Cryptosporangium arvum DSM 44712: one gene and its partner. Each later gene encodes a partner of the first gene's protein in a complex. Links are inferred from orthologs where the notes say so. Each region holds a gene or a part of one and is shown on either strand. Other genes may lie near its edges. The genes, in order: mfd and uvrA.

Region 1 (10,879 bases):
TCAGGAGATCGCCGACGACCTGGCCCGGCGAGGTTTCGCCAAGCGCATCGGCCCAGCCCGGTCCGTGAGTGAGTGGCTCAAGTGGGCACGCAACCAACAAATCTGATCTGATCCCCACGTACAGAGACAGGAGTAAAGATGCTGCCCACGTTGTGGGGACGGATCCAGAGCCGGATCGTGTTTACGCTGGTCATCGGCGGCTTGGTGGCGTTGTTCCTGACGCCGCTGCTGCCCCTGCAGGTCGGGATCGGGAGCAAGTACCGCATCGCCTACACCGTGCTCGTCACGGTCACGGTGATCGGGGTGCTGTGGGAGTTGCTCTACCACCTGATCATGCAGTGGCGGTGGGAGAAGGATTGGCCCACGCTCGTCGGGCTACTCACGTTCATCAATGAGGGCCTGTTGATCTGGGGGTTGCTGCTCGCCGGCGCCGTCCCGGGTATCGACGGCCTGAGCGGTTTGCAGTCACTTTCGTACTGGATTCTCTTCCTCTTCGTCTGGGTGGCAGTCTGGATCTTCGCGAACGGCCCGATGCGGGTGTTCTCGATCCACTGGCGGTTCCGGGGTGGGAGGTTCGTGTGACGACAGGTAACACCGACGAGAAACCGGACGATCGCGCGCTCGCGCCGGTCGCCGGCTCGGGCCTGCTCGCCCGCTACGGCGACCTGGTCCTGCTCTACGCGGCACCGGAGGGCGACGACGACCGGACGGCCGAGGTGCTGGACGCGATCGCGTCGGCCGCGGGCGGCGACGGACGGCGCCTCGGGCGACGCCTGGCCAGCCTGCTGCTCACCGCGGGCAACCAGGACCTCGACTTCCCGCCGCTCGCCGCGTTCGGGCCGGTCGGCGACGGAGTCGCGGTGATCGTGCACGGCGCGGCCCAGGTCTCGATCGTCACCGACGACGGCGAGATCGTGCTGGACGGCCGAGACGCTCTGACCTGGGTCGACCGGATGATTCCGGCACCGGCCCGGGTGATCCGCGGTGCGCTCGACACGCTCGGCGGCGGGTCGCACGACCCGTGGGCGCGGCTCGACGCCGGTGTGGTGCGTGCGGGTGGCTTCGTGTTCGGGGTGCCGTCCGCGATCGCGGCCGCGCCCTCGCCCGCGGGTCGACCGGCTGCGCCGCTGGCTCCCGTGCGCTCGCTCAGTGCCGTGCCGTCCCGCCCCGAGGCGGACGCCCTCCCCACGCCGGACGATCTCGGCTCCGTCCGCGCCACGTCACCGGCCGACGCCCACCACGACGCGGCCCCGGCCGACGCCTACCGCGGCACCCCGGCCGAAACCCCCACGCCTGCCGACCCGTACCGCGACCCGTCCTCGGCTCCGGCCGACCGGTTCGGCGACCCGTCCTCGACCCCGGCCGACCGGTTCGACGACCCGTCCTCGGCTCCGGCCGACGTGCCCCGCGCGGTACCGGCCCCGTCCACCGAGGCCACGCGCGAATCGTTCCGCGCCGAGCCGGCCCCGGACGAGGACTCCCAGAACGAGTCGCGGGCGGTGCCGCCGCCCACCGAGGTGGTCCGGCGGGTTCCCACGTCACCCTCGATCACCTCGGTGCCGTCCGAGGTCGAGGACGACGACGTCCCGCAGAGCACCGAGGCGTACAACCCGTTCGCCGACGACTCGGCCGCCCGTCCGCTGCCGGTCGAGCTGCCCTCGGCGGAGCCCGCCGACGAGGCCGGCCCGCGCGGAGCGGCCTCCGTCCAGCGCGGTGGCCACGACGCACCGGCGGCCTTCTCGGCTCCGGCCGCGCCGTCGTACGACGAGCCGCCCCGCATGCCCGCGTACGACGACGCATCTCGCGTGCCCACGTTCGACGACCCGCCGCGCGTGCCGACGTTCGACGACCCGGCGTCGTTCGACAGCCCGATGCCCCCGGCACCTCCCGGCCCGCCGCCGACCCCGTTCGGCGACTCGGCACCGCCGCCGCCTCCGCCGTTCGGAGAGCCCTCACCCCTGCCCCCGCCACCCCCCGGCGGCTTCGGCGGGTACGACAGCCCGGTCTCCGCGCCGCCCGGCGGGTTCGACGGCGGCTCGTCGCCGGACAGTCCGGTGCACACACCGACCGGCCCGTCGCCGGTGCTGCCCGATCAGCCGCTGGCCGACCAGGCCGTGCAGCCCTCGTCGGCCCCACCGGCCGCGAGCGGCGGCGGTTACGACCCGGCCGCTCCGTTCGAGGCCGTGCTGCTCATCGGCGACCAGGCGGAGGTGGAGGACCGGTCGCAGACGTCCGGGCCGCTGCCTCCGGCCGACGTGCAGCCGCCGCCCGGCCCGGTTCCCGCGGACGGGGCCGAGGAAGCCGACGCCCGCCCGATCGTGCTCGGCATCTACTGCAAGAACGATCACTTCAACGACCCGCGTGTGCCGTACTGCGCGGTCTGCGGCATCTCGATGGCGCAGCTCACGCACGTGTCACGGACCGGCCCCCGGCCTCCGCTGGGGCTGCTGGTGCTCGACGACGGCGCGACGTTCCGGCTCGACACCGACTACGTGGTCGGGCGCGAGCCGGAGCGGGACGAGGCCGTGCTGCAGGGGCGGGCGCGTGCGCTGCGCATCGACGACCCGAAGGGCGTCGTCTCACGCATCCACGCCCGGATCGAGCTGGACGGCTGGGACGTGAACGTGGTCGACCTCGCGTCGGCGAACGGCACGCACATCGCCCCGCCGAACAGCGAGTCCTGGACGCGCCTGGAGGCCCACCGCAAGGTGACGCTCACCCCAGGCACCCGAGTGGTGTTCGGACGCCGGGGCTTCCGCTACGAATCGCACCGCAACCCGTAGGTAGAGGCGGGCCCGCCCAGAACGACGCCGCCGAGCGGCAGCGTCACCCTGGGCGGCCTCCCGCCCCCGAGCGGCCTCCGCCCCCGGGCGACCTCCGCCCCGGGCGACCTCCGCCCCGGGCGACCTCCCGCCCTGAGCGGGAGCCCGCCCCTGAGCGGGAGCCCGCCCCCTGAGCGGGAGCCCGCCCCTCGGCGGACTCCAGCCCCCGAGCGGGCTCCAGGTTCAGACCGATTACGGAGCCCTGGCCGGCTCCGGGGCCATCGCGTCGAGGAAGCCGGCGGCCCAGTCCAGCAGCGCGGTGTCGCGCAGTGGCTGGCCGCCCACCCGGGCGGTGGAGGGCCTCGGTACCAGCACGACGTCGACGGCCTGCTTGTACATGGCGCCGGGGTACAGGCGCTGAAGCCGCATCACCTTGGACTCCGGCAGGCGCAGCGGCGCGAAGCGCACCTGCCGCCCCTGCAGTGACACCTCGGTGATCGTGGCCGCGCGGGCCTTCACCCGGAACGCGGCGACCGCGAACAGGTTCTCCACCGGCTCCGGCGGGTTGCCGTACCGGTCGCGGATCTCCTCACGCACCTGCGCGAGCTCCTCGCTGGTGGTGACGCCCGCGAGCTTGCGGTACGCCTCCAGCCGCAGCCGCTCCCCCGGGATGTAGTCGTGCGGGAGGTGCGCGTCGACCGGCAGGTCGACCTTCACCTCGGACTCGATCTCGGTGCGCTCACCCTTGTACTCGGCGACCGCCTCACCCACGAGCCGGACGTACAGGTCGAACCCGACGTTCGCGATGTGCCCGGACTGCTCGCCGCCGAGCAGGTTGCCCGACCCGCGGATCTCCAGGTCCTTCATCGCGACCGCCATACCGGCGCCCAGGTCGGAGTTCTGCGCGATCGTGGCCAGCCGGTCGTGCGCGGTCTCGGTGAGCGGCCGCTCCGGCGGGTAGAGGAAGTACGCGTACGCGCGCTCGCGCCCACGACCGACCCGGCCGCGGATCTGGTGCAGCTGCGAGAGCCCCAGCACGTCGGCCCGCTCGACGATGAGCGTGTTGGCGTTGGGGATGTCCAGACCGGATTCGACGATCGTGGTCGAGACCAGGACGTCGTATTCCTTCTCGTCGAACCCGAGCATGACCCGCTCGAGCGCGTCCTCGTTCATCTGGCCGTGCGCCACCGCGATCCGCGCCTCGGGCACCATCGACCGCAGCCGCGCCGCCGCGCGCTCGATCGACTCGACCCGGTTGTGCAGGTAGAACACCTGCCCCTCGCGGAGCAGCTCGCGGCGGATCGCCGCCCCGATCTGCCTCTCCTCGTACGGGCCGACGAACGTCAGCACCGGGTGGCGCTCCTCCGGCGGCGTCAGGATCGTCGACATCTCGCGGATGCCGGTCAGCGACATCTCCAGGGTCCGCGGGATCGGCGTCGCCGACATCGTCAGCACGTCGACGGCCGTGCGCATCTGCTTGAGCTGCTCTTTGTGCTCGACGCCGAAGCGCTGCTCCTCGTCGACGATGACCAGCCCGAGGTCCTTGAACCGGGTGGAGGCCTGCAGCAGCCGGTGCGTGCCGACGACGATGTCCACCTCGCCGGTGGCGAGCTTCGCGACCGTCTCGGCGGCCTCGCCGTCGGTCTGGAACCGGGAGAGCTGCGCGATCTTGACCGGGAACTGCGCCATCCGCTCGGAGAACGTCAGGAAGTGCTGCTTGGCCAGGATCGTCGTCGGCACGAGCACCGCGACCTGCTTACCGTCCTGCACGGCCTTGAACGCCGCCCGCACCGCGATCTCGGTCTTGCCGTAGCCGACGTCGCCGCAGATCACCCGGTCCATCGGGTACGGCTTCTCCATGTCGGCCTTGACCTCGTTGATCGCGACCAGCTGATCGGGCGTCTCGATGTACGGGAACGCGTCTTCCAGCTCGCGCTGCCAGGGGGTGTCAGCGGAGAACGTGAAGCCCTTGGTGCTGGTACGCGCCGCGTAGAGCCGGATCAGCTCGCCGGCGATCTCCTTCACGGCCTTGCGGGCGCGGCCCTTGGCCTTCTGCCAGTCGGCGCCGCCCATCTTGTGCAGCGCCGGCGACTCACCACCGACGTACCGGGTCAGTTGCTCCAGCGAATCGGTGGGGACGAACAACCGGTCACCGGGGTGGCCGCGCTTGCTCGGTGCGTACTCCAGCACCAGGTACTCGCGCTCGCCGCCGTTGATCGTCCGCTTGATCATCTCGATGTACTTGCCGACGCCGTGCTGCTCGTGCACCACGTAGTCACCCGGCTGGAGCTGCAGCGGGTCGACCGCGTTGCGCCGCCGGGACGGCATCCGCCCGCGTTCCCGGCCGGACCCCGACCGGGCACCGGTGAGGTCGGACTCGGTGAACACGACCAGCTGTGCGCTCTCCAGCAGGAACCCGCCGGCGAGCTGGCCGGTGGTGACGAGCACCGACCGGGCTTCCGGCGCGGTCGGCACGTCCACCACGAGCTGCGCGCCCAGATCGGCCTCGCGCAGCATCTCGGCGGCCCGCTGTGCGGAACCGGGGCCTTCGAACACCAGCGCGGCGCGCCAGCCCTCGGCGACCCGCTGCCGCAGCTCCTCGACGGCCCGGCCGGTGTCACCGCGGAACCCGTCGACCGACTTCGCCTCGACCGTCAGCGAATCCCGGGGCACGCCCGGGTCGGCCACGGCCGGGATCGCCACGTCGATCGCGTCGTCGTCAAAATCGGCCGCGGACGCCGAACCGGCGGCCGACACCCCGAACGGCGCCACCGTCCACCAGGGCAGCCCTCGCCCGGTGCCGGTGGAGCGCACGTCGGCGAGGCTGCGGAACGCGGCGGCACCCAGATCGATCGGCGCTTCGCCCCCGCCGGCGGCCGCGGCCCAGGACGCCTCCAGGAACTCGGCGCTGGTGGCGACCAGGTCGCGGGCGCGGGCCCGGATGCGCTCGGGATCGCAGAGCAGCACGTGCGTGCCGGCCGGAACGGCCTCGACCAGCAGCTCGAGCTGGCCCGAGCCCTCCAGCAGCGCCGGGGTGAGCGACTCCATGCCTTCGACCGGGATGCCGTCGGCGACCTTGTCGAGCATTTCGGCCAGCGCCGGGTGGTCCTTGGCCAGCTGGGCGGCCCGCTCCCGTACCTCGGGCGTGAGCAGCAGCTCACGGCAGGGAGGTGCCCACAGGCCGTGGGCGGCGATCTCCAGCGACCGCTGGTCGGCGACCGCGAAGTAGCGGACCTCTTCGACCTCGTCGCCCCAGAACTCGACCCGGACCGGGTGCTCCTCGGTGGGCGGGAACACGTCGAGGATGCCGCCGCGCACCGCGAACTCGCCGCGCTTCTCGACCAGGTCGACCCGCGCGTAGGCGATGCTGACCAGCCGCTCGACCACAGCGTCGAGCGGAGCGGTGTCGCCGGCCTGCAGACCGACCGGCTCCAGCTCGCCCAGGCCGGCCAGCTGCGGCTGCAGGACACTGCGCACCGGCGCGATGACGACGTCGAGCGGGCCGGTGGTGGGATCGTCGGTGGACGGGTGCGCGAGCCGGCGGAGCACGGCCAGCCGGCGGCCGATCGTGTCGGCGCGGGGCGAGAGCTTCTCGTGCGGCAGCGTCTCCCAGGCCGGGTAGACCGCGATGCGGTCGGGTGGCAGCAGGCACGTCAGCGCGGCCGCGAGGTCGTCGGCCTCGCGGCCGGTCGCGGTGACCGCCAGCACCGGCGCCGCCGAGCCCGCCTTCGCGCGTGCGGCGGCCAGCGCCGCGACCACGAACGGGCGCAGCGCCTCGGGGGCGGTGAGGTCGAGCTCGCCGGCCGCATCACCGGCGGCACGCCGCGCGATCTGGCCGAGAGCCGGATCGGCGAGGCTCGCGTCGAGCAGACCACTCAGGCTCATCAAATGCCTTCCTACGATTCAGCGCGCACGTCGAACAGGCCCCGTCCGCTGGGTGAGTGGGAGGGAGCCGGAGGCCACGCAAGAGCCAGACTACGCCGGGGCGCCGACAGAAAACTTCCTCGAGACACAGCGCGCGGACCCGCCCGGATGTTCCCCCGGTCGGCGTCCCACTACTTGATCGATGCGGCCCGCGCCCCCGATCCTGTCGGTGCCAGCCTTTAGGCTGGTGAACGCGGGACAGCGACGTCCCTGACGTCCGACTCGATCCCGGGGAGCAGCCATGCCCGACACGGATGCAGGCCCGTCCGACCTGTGGGGTCTCGGCAGCGTCGCGCCCGATGACGCGAACGAGGCCGACCGCGAGCTGCGCGCCGACATCCGGCGCATGGGCAACTTGCTCGGCGAGACGCTCGTCCGCCAGGAGGGGCCCGATCTGCTGGAGCTGGTCGAGAAGGTCCGGGCGGCCGCCCGCACCGACGCCGCCGCGGCGGCCGACGCGCTCTCCGGCACCGACATCCCCACCGCGATCCGCCTGGTCCGCGCGTTCGCCACGTACTTCCACCTGGCGAACATCACCGAGCAGGCCCACCGCGGGCGCGATCTGCGCCGCCGCCGGGCCAACCAGGGCGGCTGGCTGGAGGGCGCCGCGCAGCGCATCAAGGCGCGCGGGCTGACGTCGGAGGAGATCGCCGCCGGCGCCGAGCAGCTGGCCGTGCGGCCGGTGTTCACCGCGCACCCCACCGAGGCGGCGCGGCGCTCGACGCTGGCGAAGCTGCGCCGGGTGGCCGATCTGCTGGAGGCCGAGGCCACCGAGGCCGCGGTGTCCGGCACCCCGGCCGCGTACGTGAGCCGCCGCACCAACCGGGAGCTCGCCGAGGTCGTCGACCTGCTGTGGCAGACCGACGAGCTGCGGCTGGAGAAGCCGGAGCCCACCGACGAGGCCCGCAACGCGATCTACTACCTCAACGACCTGCACGCCGACGCCGCTCCCACGGTGCTCACCGAGCTGGCCGACATCCTGGCCGATCTGGGCGTCGAGGTGTCGTCCACGGCCAAGCCGCTGACGTTCGGCACCTGGATCGGTGGCGACCGGGACGGCAACCCGTTCGTGAACGCGCAGGTCACGCGGGACGTTCTGAAGTTGCAGTACGAGTACGGCATCCGGGACACCGACGCCGATCTGGCCGAGCTGGTCGAGGAGCTGTCGGTCTCCGACCGGGTCGTCGGGGTGTCGGCGGAGCTCGAGGAGAGCGTCGCGGCCGACCTGGCGAACCTGCCGGAGCTGGAGACCCGGTACCGCCGGGTCAACGCGGCCGAGCCCTACCGGCTGAAGATCCGCTGCATGCGCGCCAAGCTGGCCAACACCCGCACCCGGCTGGCCCGCAACGCGGCGCACCAGCCGGGGCGTGACTACCTGGGCTCCACCGACCTGGTCGCCGACCTGGAGGTCATGCGCCGGTCGCTGCGCGCGCACCGCGGCACGCTCATCGCCGACGGCACGGTGACGAGGCTGATCCGCACGGTGTCGGCGTTCGGCCTGCACCTGGCCACGCTCGACATCCGCGAGCACTCCGGCGCCCACCACCAGGCGCTGGCGCAGTTCGTCGACCGGGTGGGTGAGCTCTACGAGCCGTACACGGCGCTCAGCCGCGAGGCCCGCACCGAGTACCTGGCCCGGGAGCTGGCCGGGCGTCGCCCGCTCGGCGGCCCCGACGTGCAACTCGACGAGGCCGGCGCGAAGACGTTCGGGGTGTTCGGCGCGATCCGCGACATCCTCGACCAGTTCGGCCCCGAGGTGATCGAGTCCTACATCATCTCGATGACCGAGGGCGTCGACGACGTGCTGGCCGCGGCCGTGCTGGCGCGCGAGGCCGGGCTCGTCGACGTCAACGCCGGGGTGGCCCGGATCGGGTTCGTGCCGCTGCTCGAGCAGGTCGCGGAGCTCAACGTCGCCGGGGAGATCCTCGACCGGATGCTCTCGATCCCGGCCTACCGGGCGATCGTCGCCGCACGCGGCGACGTCCAGGAGGTCATGCTCGGGTACTCCGACTCGAACAAGGACGCCGGCATCACGTCCAGCCAGTGGCAGATCCACCGGGCGCAGCGCGCCCTGCGTGACGTCGCTCAGCAGCACGGCGTCCGGCTGCGGCTGTTCCACGGCCGCGGTGGCACGGTCGGGCGCGGCGGTGGCCCCACGCACGAGGCGATCCTGGCCCAGCCGTACGGCACGCTCGACGGCGCGATCAAGGTCACCGAGCAGGGCGAGGTCATCTCCGACAAGTACGCGGTGCCGTCGCTGGCCCGCGAGAACCTCGAGCTCACGGTGGCCGCGGTGCTGCAGGCGACGCTGCTGCACACCCAGCCGCGCCAGCCCCAGGAGGACCTCGACCGCTGGTCGGACCTGATGGACAAGGTGGCGGCGCCCGCGCAGCAGGCCTACCGCGAGCTGATCCACGACCCGGATCTGCCCCGGTACTTCTGGGCGTCGACGCCGGCCGAGTTGCTCGGCGCGCTGAACATCGGTTCGCGGCCGTCGAAGCGCCCCGACACCGGTTCGGGGCTGGCCGGGCTGCGGGCGATCCCGTGGGTGTTCGGGTGGACGCAGTCCCGGCAGATCGTGCCGGGCTGGTACGGCGTCGGCACCGGGTTCGCGGCGGCGCGGGAGGCCGGGCTCGGTGACCTGCTCGCCGACGCCTACGCGCGCTGGCACTTCTTCCGCACGTTCGTGTCGAACGTCGAGATGACGCTGGTCAAGACCGACCTGTCGATCGCGCGGCGGTACGTGGAGCGGCTGGTCGACCCCGGCCTGCGCCACATCTTCGACAAGATCGTCGCCGAGCACGAGCGCACGGTCGCGGAGATCCTGGAGATCACCGGCGAGCCGGCGCTGCTCGACGCGCAGCCGGTGCTGCAGCGCACGCTGGCGGTGCGCGACACGTACCTGCAGCCGCTGCACCACCTGCAGATCGAGCTGCTGGCGCGGTACCGGGCCGACGACAGCGATCCGCAGCTGCAGCGTGCGTTGCTGCTCACGATCAACGGCGTCGCCGCCGGAATGCGCAACACCGGCTGAAAACTCTGTGTAAACACTCCGGTCACGGGCCTCACGGGGAAGCGTGGGCCCGGAACGGCGTGCCTAGTATCGGACTCCCCGCATACATCAACGACGATGTGCGGTCCCCGTCCTGCTCGACGGAGGACAGCTCCATGAAGACGCGACAACTGGGCGCCGACGGCCCGCACGTCAGCGCGATCGGGCTCGGCTGCCTGGCGCTGTCCTGGACCGACGATGACGACGTCGCCCGGGCCGTGATCCACTCCGCGCTCGACCACGGGATCACGTTCTTCGACACCGCCGACGTCTACGGCTCCGGCCGCAACGAGGAACTCCTCGGGCGGGCGTTACGCGGGCACCGCGCCGAGGTGACGCTCGCCAGCAAGGCCGGGTTGGTGGACGGCGGCGTCGACGGCTCGCCCGACCACATCGGGACCGCGATCGACGCGAGCCTCTACCGGCTCGGCAGCGACGTCGTCGACCTCTATTACCTGCACCGCGTGGATCCGGCCGTGCCGCTGGCCGAGAGCTGGGGCGCGCTGGCGTCGCTGGTCGAGAAAGGCAAGGTGCGTCACCTGGGCTTGTCCGAGGTGACGCCCGAGCAGGCCGCCGAGGCGCACGCGATCCACCCGGTCTCGGCCGTGCAGTCGGAGTTCTCGCTGTGGCACCGGGCGCCGCTGGAGACGGGCGTGATCGAGTGGTGCCGCGCGAACGGTGCGGCGTTCGTCCCGTTCGCGCCTCTGGGACGTGGGTCGGTGAATTCTCTGCAACCGCTGCGTGCGGTGGCGGAGCGGCACCGGGCCACCCCGGTCCAGGCCGCGATCGCCTGGGTGCTGGCCCAGGGCGACCACGTGATCCCCGTCCCCGGTACGACCAAGCGGCGGTATCTCCAGGACAACGTCGCCGCGACCCGGGTCGCGCTAACCGCGGACGACCTCGACGACCTCGCGCTCACGGGGGCGGGCGTAGCCGAGCGCTAGCAGGGCGAGGACGGCCAGGCACAGCACGCCGGCCCCGCTCACCAGGTAGAGCAGCGTGCGTGGCGGTCCGCTGGGCGCGGAGGGCACGACCGCCGGGACGATCAGGTCGACGACGACCTGATCGTCGTCGACGCTCTGGCGCACGCCGGCCCGGGCCAGCGCGTTCGCGATCTCGGCCCCGTCGCGGGCGTCCGGCC
Region 2 (10,209 bases), 5.9 Mb from region 1 along the record:
CTGGGCCTCGCTGAGCATGCCACCGGTTCCGCACGCCGGGTCGTAGATCTTGCGGACGATTCCGGGTACGACGAGGTCGTCCTCGTCCGGGGCGAGCAACAGGTTGACCATGAGGTTGATGACCTCGCGCGGAGTGAAGTGCTCACCCGCGGTCTCGTTGCTGATCTCGGAGAACTTCCGGACGAGCTCCTCGAACAGGTAGCCCATCTGGTGATTGCTGACCAGCGCGGGCCGCAGGTCGATCTCGACGAATTTGCTGACCACCTGGTAGAGCAGACCCGCCTCGTCCAGACGGCTGATCTGGGCGTCGAAGCCGTATTTCTCGAGGACATCGACGGCGCCCGGCGAGAAGCCGCCGATGTACGAGCGCAAGTAGGTTGCGACGTTGTCCTGGTCGGCCTTCAGCCCTCGGAAGTTCAACTTGCTCGTGTTGTAGAACGTCAACCCGGCCGTTTTGCGCAGCGCCGGGTCCATGTTCTGCACCCCGGCCGCCTTGAGCTGCTGATACCGAGCCAGCACGGCGTCTTTGGTCGGTTCGAGGACCCAGTCGAGGCGGCGCAGCACCGTCAGCGGAAGGATCACCCGGCCGTACTCGGACTGCTTGTAGTCGCCGCGCAGCAGGTCTGCGACCGACCAGATGAAGTTGGCCAGTTTCTGGTGATCCGTGCTCACCGGGGTCCTTCCTTCGGGCCGTTCTCAGTGGGACGCAGCTTGCCGGACGCCAGGCCGTCGGCCGTCAACCGGGTCATCTCCGCGCTCAGCGCCGTGGCCTGTCGCAATGCGTCGTTCAACGCATCGAGGCGTCGAAAGACCTCACCGTGGTGGCGCTGCTCCGCGATCGGGATCCGCGGCACCTGCGCCCGCCGGACATCCAGGCGCAGCGTGCCGGAGAGGCTGCTCGTTCGTCTCTCGTTCCCGGCGGTCGGGAGGTGCCCGGCGAGGAACCACGGGTCGATCGTGTCGAGGTCCGGGCGGATCAGATAGATGCTGCGACCCAGGAGCGCGCCGTCTTCGGTGACGACTCCGGCGGTCACCGGCCGGGCGATCATCGGGACGACCACGTCCCCGGCGCGCAGCGGTATCCGTTGACTCACCCGGTCGGTGCCGGCGGTGGCCGGTCCGCGCCGGATGATGTCCGACGCGCTCAGGAGGGGCGCATCCACCGCTTCACCGTCGTCACCGCCCCGCAGCGGTCCGATGATCTCGACGGCGCCACTGCGGGCGAGTTCGGCGATCGAGATGCTCGGCGACGGAGTGTCCGCGGGTGCCTCGATCGTGCGGCCGGGTAGGAGCGCGGGGAGGCGCTCGACGAGCGCGGACAGTCGGCCACCGGCGGTGCGCAGTTCATCGGTCACACTCCGATGCGGCGAATCGACGGGTGCCCGGCGGCTCGGCCGGAGGTCGACCTCGTCGTCCAACAGGTCGATCACCGGCACCGGATACGCGAGCGGCTCGGCCGGTTCGACGCCGTCGAGGAATCGCCCGACGGCGGTGCCCGCCCGTTGAACGGCGGCGGCCAGGTCGAGTTCGGACGTGTCGAGGAGCAGTACCGCCGGCGTCGGCGTCGGCCTCCGTTGCAGGATCCACAAGTGGAGCCCGATGCCGTGCGGCGCCGCGGCGCCCGGCGGGAGCGCGACGACGGCGCGGAGGGCTCCGCGGCGGAGGAACTCGGCGCGGATGCGCCGCCCGGCGCGACGGCTGGCCGCGGAGGGCGGCATCAGCAGCACGGAGGTGCCGCCCGGGCGTAGATGGGCGAACGCGTGCTGCGCCCACGCCAGTTCCGGTTCGGTGCGCGGAGGGACACCGAACTCCCAGCGGCGGTCGTAGCCGAGCTCCTCGTGGCCCCAGTCGGTCAGGCCGAACGGAAGGTTGGCCACTACCGCGTCGACGGTGAGCTCGGCGAAAGCGTCGTGGCGGAGCGAGTCGCCGGTCCGGATCTCACCGGACAGCCCCCCGAACCCGAGCCAGAGGTCGGCCAGGCGGGTGGCGTCCGGATCGTTGTCCTGGCCGTAGACGGCGGTGGCGCCGGCGTCGACGGCGGCGCGCAGCAGTCGACCGGTGCCGCAGGCCGGGTCGAGCACGGTGCGGCCACCGACCCCGGCGAGCGTGACCATCAGTTCGGCCAGGGCGTCCGGGGTGGTCACCGAGCGTTGGGCCGGCAGCTCGGCGAAGCGCGACCACAGCTGGGCGAACGTGTCCGGCACGCCCCGTTCCGCGGACAGAGCATCCAGGTCCGGCCGCAGCTCCGCGGCCGGCATGAGCCGGGCGCCGCGGAGGTGGTCACCGGCGGCGGCCAAGGCCTGGGCGGGCTCGCCCTCGGCGGCCAGTAGGTTGCGCCAGAGCCGGTCCTCGGCCGTCACCGCGGGAAGTTTGCCCTGCTCCACGAGCCACTGCTCGACCTGTTCGAGGTCGAACTGCGGGCTGCCTGCGGTGCCGCCCACCGGGGCCGGGAAAGACCGGTAGCGCTTCCGCCAGTTGCTGACCGCCGCGCGCCCCACGCCCGCGAGCCGCGCGATGTCGGCCGCCGTGACCCTCGCTGATCGCTGCACCAAGGCAGTGTACATAGTCATGGCCGAGAATGTTTGTTGACACTGCTTTCAATGACGCTACCGTCTGGGGTGGCTCGGAGCGATGGCGAGCGTCCTTCGGCCCGGCTTGAGCCAAGAATCGGGCCTGGAGACGACAACTCGATCAGGCTCTACTGTGACCTGGCCACGCGGCTGCCCGCCTCGCCGACGAGCGACCGCGGTCTCGTGGCGCTCCACGGCGGGCCGGCCCCCACGCTGGAAGCGTTGGCCGGCGCGGACGTCAGCGCCGACGACGCTCGTGCGGTGGCCGCGGCCCGGCATGTCGCGGACGAGCCGCTACCCGACGTGGGGCGCGCTCGAGGCGGAGGGTGCCGTACGGGGTTACGGGCACCAGCGGCGCCGCCGCCGGGTGGACGGCGGATCTGTCCTCGATCCGCACGTGACCGACGGTGGCCGGCTGTGCCCGTGTGCCGCGTCGGCGTTCTGGACACGGCGTGGCGACTCCGGACCGAGAAGGGCTGCTGGGACTGATCCAGGCCGGACCGGGAGCCTGGAGACCGCCGATCGGATGCTGACCAGCGTCGTCCGGGGCTACCAGCCCCGTTCGCGCCATTCGTCCAGGTGGGGGCGCTCCTGGCCGAGTGTCGTGTCGTCGCCGTGGCCCGGGTAGACCCAGGTGTCGTCGGGCAGCTGGGCGAAGACGCGGCTCTCCAGGTGGTTCATCAGCGACCGGAAGTCCTCCGGCGAGTTCGTCTTGCCCGGGCCGCCGGGGAACAGCGAGTCACCGGTGAACAGGTGGGGACGTCCGCCGGGCTCGCGGTAGAGCAGCGCGATCGCGCCGGGGGTGTGACCGACCAGGTGGATGACCTCGAGCGGAACGCCGCCCACGGTGACGGTGTCGCCGTGACCGACCAGGTCGGTGGCGACGACCGGCAGTGCCTCGGCGTCGGCGGGGTGGGCCACCAGCCGGGCGTTGGTGTCCTTGGCCACCTCGGCCAGGGCCTGCCAGTGGTCACCGTGACGGTGGGTGGTGACGATCGTCGCCAACTCGGCGTCGCCGAGAACGCGAAGTAGGGTGTCGGCGTCGTTGGCCGCGTCGATGAGCAGCGTCTCGCCAGTGGCGGAATCACGCAGGAAGTACGCGTTGTTGTCCATCGGGCCGACCGACACCTTGGTGATCGTCAGCGGACCCGCCTCGCGGGTGGCCGGCGTTCCCTGGGGATCCACGTGTCCGCTGTAGCTCATGGCTTCATCGTCGTGCATCCCGAGTTGCGTGCGCTACGGGTCGCGGCATAGTGATCCCTGTCACCGGGACCGCACGTATTCTCGAACACACGGTCGAGGCCGGGCAGAAACTGTCGGACCCCGCAGTTAGATTTGAAGCGCCTGGAATCTCCGTCGACAACTGGAAGAGAAACACCGTGGCCGACCGGCTCCTCGTGCGTGGAGCACGCGAGCACAACCTGCGGGACGTCAACCTCGATCTTCCCCGGGATGCCCTCATCGTCTTCACCGGCTTGTCCGGTTCGGGCAAGTCGAGCCTCGCGTTCGACACGATCTTCGCCGAGGGCCAGCGTCGTTACGTGGAGTCGCTTTCCGCCTACGCGCGGCAGTTCCTGGGCCAGATGGACAAGCCCGACGTCGACTTCATCGAGGGTCTGTCCCCGGCGGTCTCGATCGACCAGAAGTCCACGAACCGCAACCCGCGCTCCACCGTCGGCACGATCACCGAGGTCTACGACTACCTCCGCCTGCTGTTCGCCCGCGCCGGGGTGCCGCACTGCCCGGTCTGCGACGAGCAGATCAGCCGGCAGACGCCGCAGCAGATCGTCGACCGGGTGCTGGCGATGCCCGAGGGCGCGCGCTTCCAGGTGCTCGCGCCGGTGATCCGCGGTCGCAAGGGTGAGTACCTCGATCTGTTCGCCGAGCTGCAGGCCAAGGGGTACGCCCGGGTCCGGGTCGACGGCGTCGTGCAGCCGCTCACCGAGTTCACCGAGGGCAACACCAAGCTGAAGAAGCAGGAGAAGCACACCATCGAGGTGGTCGTCGACCGGCTCGCGGTGAAGGAGAGCGCCCAGCGCCGCCTCACCGACTCGGTGGAGACCGCGCTCGGGCTGGCCGGCGGCATCGTCGTGCTCGACTTCGTCGACCTGCCGGAGGACTCGGCCGACCGGGAGCGGAAGTTCTCCGAGAACTTCGCCTGCCCGAACGACCACCCGCTGGCCATCGAGGATCTCGAGCCGCGCACGTTCTCGTTCAACGCGCCGTACGGTGCCTGCCCCGAGTGCAGCGGAATCGGCACCCGCAAGGAGGTCGACCCGGAGCTGGTCGTCCCCGATCCGGAGCGCACGCTCGGCGAGGGCGCGATCCAGCCGTGGTCGACCGGCCACAACCTGGAGTACTTCCTCCGCCTGCTCTCCGGCCTCGGCGACGCGCTGGGCTTCGACCTGGACACGCCGTGGGAGAAGCTCACCGCCAAGCAGAAGCGGGCGGTGCTGCACGGGCACGACACCCAGGTGCACGTCCAGTACACCAACCGGTACGGGCGCAAGCGCTCGTACTACGCCAGCTTCGAGGGCGTCATGCCGTTCCTCGAGCGCCGCCACGCCGAGACCGAGTCCGAGTGGAGCAAGGACCGGTACGAGGGCTACATGCGTGACGTCCCGTGCCCGGTCTGCCGGGGCACGCGGCTCAAGCCCGAGGTGCTGGCCGTCCGGCTGTCGGGCAAGAACATCGCCCAGGTGTCGTCGCTGGCCATCGACGAGTGCGCGGCGTTCCTGGCCGACCTGCAGCTCGACAACCGGCAGCGGATGATCGCCGGTCAGGTGCTCAAGGAGATCAACGAGCGCCTGCGCTTCCTGCTCGACGTCGGGCTCGACTACCTCTCGCTCGACCGGCCGGCGGGCACGCTCTCCGGTGGCGAAGCCCAGCGCATCCGGCTCGCCACCCAGATCGGGTCCGGGCTGGTCGGCGTGCTGTACGTGCTCGACGAGCCGTCGATCGGGCTGCACCAGCGTGACAACCGGCGGCTGATCGAGACGCTGCTGCGCCTGAAGAAGCTCGGCAACACGCTGATCGTCGTCGAGCACGACGAGGACACGATCGCGGCCGCCGACTGGGTGGTCGACATCGGCCCCGGCGCCGGTGAGCACGGTGGCCACGTCGTCGTCTCCGGCACCGTGCAGGATCTGCTGACCAGCAAGGATTCGCTGACCGGGGCGTACCTGTCCGGGCGGCAGAACATCCCGGTGCCGGCCGTGCGCCGCCCGGTCGACCCGAAGCGCCGGATGCTGGTGAAGGGCGCGCGCGAGCACAACCTGCGCGGGCTCGACGTCGCGTTCCCGCTCGGCACGCTCACCGCGGTCACCGGGGTCTCGGGGTCGGGCAAGTCGACGCTCGTCAACGACATCCTCTACTCGGTGCTGGCCAACACGCTCAACGGCGCGCGGCTGGTGCCGGGGCGCCACCAGCGGATCAACGGGCTCGACCTGGTCGACAAGGTCGTCGGCGTCGACCAGTCGCCGATCGGGCGCACGCCGCGGTCGAACCCGGCCACCTACACCGGGGTCTTCGACCGCATCCGCAAGCTGTTCGCCGAGACCACCGAGGCGAAGGTGCGCGGCTACGGCCCCGGCCGGTTCTCGTTCAACGTCAAGGGCGGGCGCTGCGAGGCGTGCACCGGTGACGGCACGATCAAGATCGAGATGAACTTCCTGCCCGACGTCTACGTCCCGTGCGAGGTGTGCAAGGGCGCCCGGTACAACCGGGAGACGCTCGAGGTGCACTACAAGGGCAAGTCGATCGCCGAGGTCCTCGAGATGCCGATCGAGGAGGCCGCGGAGTTCTTCGCCCCGATCACCGCGATCAAGCGGTACCTGTCGACGCTCGTCGACGTCGGTCTCGGGTACGTGCGGCTCGGTCAGCCGGCGCCGACGCTCTCCGGCGGCGAGGCGCAGCGCGTGAAGCTCGCCACCGAGCTGCAGAAGCGGTCCACCGGCCGCACGGTGTACGTGCTCGACGAGCCCACCACCGGGCTGCACTTCGAGGACATCCGCAAGCTGCTCGGCGTGCTGGAGCGCCTGGTCGACCAGGGCAACACGGTGATCGTGATCGAGCACAACCTCGACGTGATCAAGACCGCCGACTGGATCATCGACATGGGTCCGGAGGGCGGCAACAAGGGCGGCACGGTGGTCGCCGAGGGCACGCCCGAGCAGGTGGTCGAGGTCGAGGCCAGCCACACCGGCCGGTTCCTCGAGCCGCTGCTGCGTGGCGAGGGTGCCGGGGCCGCGGCCCTGCGCGCCAGCGTCGCCGCTCAGCGCCCCAAGCGTGCCCGCAAGCCCGCCACCGTGGGCTGACGCACCATCCGCCGATGGCCGCCCTGCTGACGTGGGGCGGCCATCGGCGTGTCCGGCGTCAGGCCGGGGTGGTGAGCGCGGTGACGTCCTCGACCGGGGAGAAGCGGCCGTCCAGGTCGACGTAGACCTCGGCCGGGCCGATGTCGAAGAACATGCCGATCAGCCGTACGCGCCCCTCGTCCAGGGCCCGGGCCACCGACGGGTGCGTCGCGAGGTGGTCCAGTTGCTGGCGCACGTTGGCCTGCACCAGCCGGTCGAGCGGCTCGAGGTGCCGGTCGAGCGTTCCCGCGCGCTCGTCACGTTCGCAGCGCGCCCGGCTGGCCCGCGCGGTACGCAGCCAGGAGGCCAGCGCGCCCCGTCCCCGGTCCCCGCCGCTGCGCAGGGCGTTCATCGCGCCGCAGCCGGAGTGGCCGCAGACGACGATCGTCGGGACGCGCAGGACGTCGACCGCGTACTCCACCGCGGCGGCCACCGACACGTCCGGGTCCGACGGTTCGCCGCCGGCCGAGTACGGCGGCACGAGGTTGCCGACGTTGCGGACCGTGAACAGGTCGCCCGGGCCGCTCGTCGTGATGAGGTTCGGCACCACCCTGGCGTCGGCGCAGGTGATGAACAGCGCGGTCGGCGCCTGGTGGTCGGAGAGCTCGGCGAGGAACGGCTGGACCAGCGGCCGGGCCCGGCGCTGGTACTCGCGCGCGCCGACGAGCAGCCGGTCGCCCGGCTCACCGGCCTGCCACTCGCCCCAGGGTGAGAACCACCGCGGCAGCGTGGCCGTCGGACCGGTGCGGCTGCGGGCCCCCGGGTCGCCGTCGAGCGCGGGCTGCCCCACCTCCTCCACGACGACCGTCCCGCCGCCGGCCCGGTGCCGGTCGATCCACAGGCTCAGGTGGTCGTAGGCCGCGTGGTCGAGGAAGTCGACGACGAGTTCGACGACGACGTCGCTGCCCTCCGGGATCGAGCCGAGCACGCGGGACAGGCGCGGCACGGCCAGGAAGCTCAGCGTGCCCTCCACGACGACCCGGTGCCCTCCGTCGGCGCTCTCGGCGTGGATGCCGGCCCACAACACGCGACGCAGCGTGAGCGCCACGGCCAGGGCCAGCCCGGCCAGCACCCCCTCGAGCAGGTTGAGGAACACGACTCCGCCCGCGGTCACCACGTACACGGAGAGGTCGCCGTGCCGGCGCACCGCGCGGACGTGACGCAGGTCGACGAGCCGGACGCCGATGACGACGAGCAGCCCGGCCAGCGCGGCCAGCGGCACCTCTTCGATCGCCGCGGTGAGGAACAGCGTGATGACGACGACCCAGACGCCGTGCAGCACCGTGGAGGCCCGGGTCCGGGCCCCGGCGGTCACGTTCGCCGTGCTGCGGACGATGACACCGGTCACCGGCAGGCCGCCGAGCCCACCGGAGAGCGTGTTGGCGACGCCCTGACCCACCAGTTCGCGGTTGAGCGACGCGCGGGGCCCGCGGTGCATGCCGTCGACGGCCATGGCCGAGAGCAGGCTCTCGACGCTCGCGACCAGGGCGACGGTGAGGACGCCGACGACGAACGCGGCCCACTTGCCGTCCGGGAAGGCGGGCAGCACGTGCCCGGCGAACAGGTCGCCGGGCAGGTCGACCCGGTCGACGGGCAGCGCGAGGACCATCGAGAGCACGGTCGCGCAGCCGACGGCGGCCAGGGGGGCCGGGACGCGTCGGACCGCGGCCGGCATCCAGCGCCAGCCGACCATGACACCGATCGCGAGAAGCCCGACCGAGGTCGCCGGGCCGTGCGGCGTCAGGAGCTGGCCGGGCAGTTCGATCAGGTTGTCCCAGCCGTTGCCGGGGCTGTCGGCGCCGAGCACCACGTGCAGCTGGCCGAGGGCGATCGTCAGCCCGATGCCGGCGAGCATGCCGTGCACGACGGCGGGGGAGAGAGCCATCGCGCTGCGGGCGACGCGGCTCAGGCCGAGCACGATCTGCACCAGGCCGGCGATCACGGTGATCGCGCAGGTGGTGGCCCAGCCGAACTGGGCGACCAGTTCGGCGACGATCACCGTCAGACCGGCGGCCGGGCCGCTGACCTGCAGCGGTGCTCCGCCCAGCAGGCCGGCGACGATGCCTCCGACGGCGGCGGCGATCAAGCCGGCCATGATCGGGGCGTCGGATGCGGCGGCGATACCGAGTGAGAGCGGCACCGCGACCAGGAAGACCACGAGCGAGGCCGGCAGGTCGTGCCGGAAGAGGGTGGTGAGTTTTTCGGGCATGGGCATGGCGCGGCCTCCAGGGTCGCGTGCGTTTCAGTCCGAAAGATTCATGGAGCATCAGTAATGAGGCTTTTGCCCCAAATCAGGCTAAAGGCTCGCGGGTGTTCCCGGAAGGCCCCGGACGCAACGAGGGCCCCGAACCAGCGGTTCGGGGCCCTCGCTGTAATGCGGACGTCAACTCAGGGTGGAGGACGCCTTCCGCGTGGCCTGGTAGGAGGGGAGCGAGACCATCGGTGGCCGCTCCTCCCACGGGATGTCCCAGGTCACCGGGACGACCTCGCCTTCCACCCGGCTGAACTGGACCAGCTCGTGCCCTTCGGGCCGGCCCGGCCCGATCCGTGCGGTCAGCGTCTGGATGATCGTGGCCGCCATCCGCCCCAGTGCGGCGGTGTCCTGGTGGCCGTGCCCGCGTTCACCCAGGTCGACCTGGGCGACGGCGTCGATGCCGTGGGCGAGCACCGTGTCGATGAGGATGCCGGTCTCCACCCCGTAGCCGGGTGCGAACGGCAGTCGTTCGAGCAGGGAGCGCCGTCCGGCGTACTCCCCGGCCAGGGGCTGGACGACACCGGCCAGCTCGGGCAGGAACGCGTTGAGCAACGGTCGTGCGGTGAGCTCGGTGACCCGCCCGCCACCGACCGGTGAGACGCCGGCCAGTGGCCGGTCGTAGAACGCTTTCACCAGTTGGACGGACGGATCGCTCAGGATCGGGCCGAGCAGGCCCGTGACGTAGTGCGGGCGGAAATCGGTCAGGTCGGCGTCGACGTAGACCACGATGTCCGCGCTGGTCGCGTGCAGCGACCGCCAGAGCACCTCGCCCTTGCCCGGGCGGCTGGGCAGGTCGGGGACGATCGCGTCACGATGGGCGACGCGGGCGCCGGCGGCCGCGGCCCGTTCGGCGGTTCGGTCGGTGGACCCCGAGTCGACGACCACGATGTCGTCGATGAGGTCGGTCTGTGCCGCCAGATGCACGATGCGTTCGACGATCGTGCCGACGGTGTCTTCCTCGTTGAGCGCCGGCAGCACCACGGCGACGCTCGTCGAGCCCTTGCGGTCGGCAAGAGCCTCGACGGGCCAG

What was found.
Region 2: the proteins of mfd (region 1) and uvrA are in contact, whole or in part, in a crystal structure (PDB 4DFC), measured with the Escherichia coli proteins. The link is inferred for Cryptosporangium arvum DSM 44712 from one-to-one orthologs.

The regions. Positions count from the first base shown.
Region 1 is NZ_KK073874.1:1,062,738-1,073,616, reverse strand. The notes cover bases 2,815-7,012. They hold mfd (transcription-repair coupling factor), read right to left. Parts: upstream 6,648-7,012; coding sequence 3,015-6,647; downstream 2,815-3,014. Other genes in these bases: ppc (phosphoenolpyruvate carboxylase), read left to right, coding at 6,928-7,012. Also shown: CRYAR_RS04910 (hypothetical protein), read left to right, coding at 1-106; CRYAR_RS04905 (hypothetical protein), read left to right, coding at 139-582; CRYAR_RS42705 (FHA domain-containing protein), read left to right, coding at 579-2,783; more of ppc, read left to right, coding at 7,013-9,720; CRYAR_RS04885 (aldo/keto reductase), read left to right, coding at 9,855-10,682; CRYAR_RS42700 (YveK family protein), read right to left, coding at 10,623-10,879. UniProt on the Escherichia coli protein: Couples transcription and DNA repair by recognizing RNA polymerase (RNAP) stalled at DNA lesions. Mediates ATP-dependent release of RNAP and its truncated transcript from the DNA, and recruitment of nucleotide excision repair machinery to the damaged site.
Region 2 is NZ_KK073874.1:6,967,478-6,977,686, reverse strand. What follows is about bases 3,559-7,086. They hold uvrA (excinuclease ABC subunit UvrA), read left to right. Parts: upstream 3,559-3,949; coding sequence 3,950-6,886; downstream 6,887-7,086. Other genes in these bases: CRYAR_RS31975 (SulP family inorganic anion transporter), read right to left, coding at 6,945-7,086; CRYAR_RS31985 (MBL fold metallo-hydrolase), read right to left, coding at 3,559-3,773. In the rest of the region: CRYAR_RS31995 (type I restriction-modification system subunit M), read right to left, coding at 1-672; CRYAR_RS31990 (N-6 DNA methylase), read right to left, coding at 669-2,549; more of CRYAR_RS31985, read right to left, coding at 3,120-3,558; more of CRYAR_RS31975, read right to left, coding at 7,087-9,140; CRYAR_RS31970 (glucosyl-3-phosphoglycerate synthase), read right to left, coding at 9,309-10,209. UniProt on the Escherichia coli protein: The UvrABC repair system catalyzes the recognition and processing of DNA lesions. UvrA is an ATPase and a DNA-binding protein. A damage recognition complex composed of 2 UvrA and 2 UvrB subunits scans DNA for abnormalities.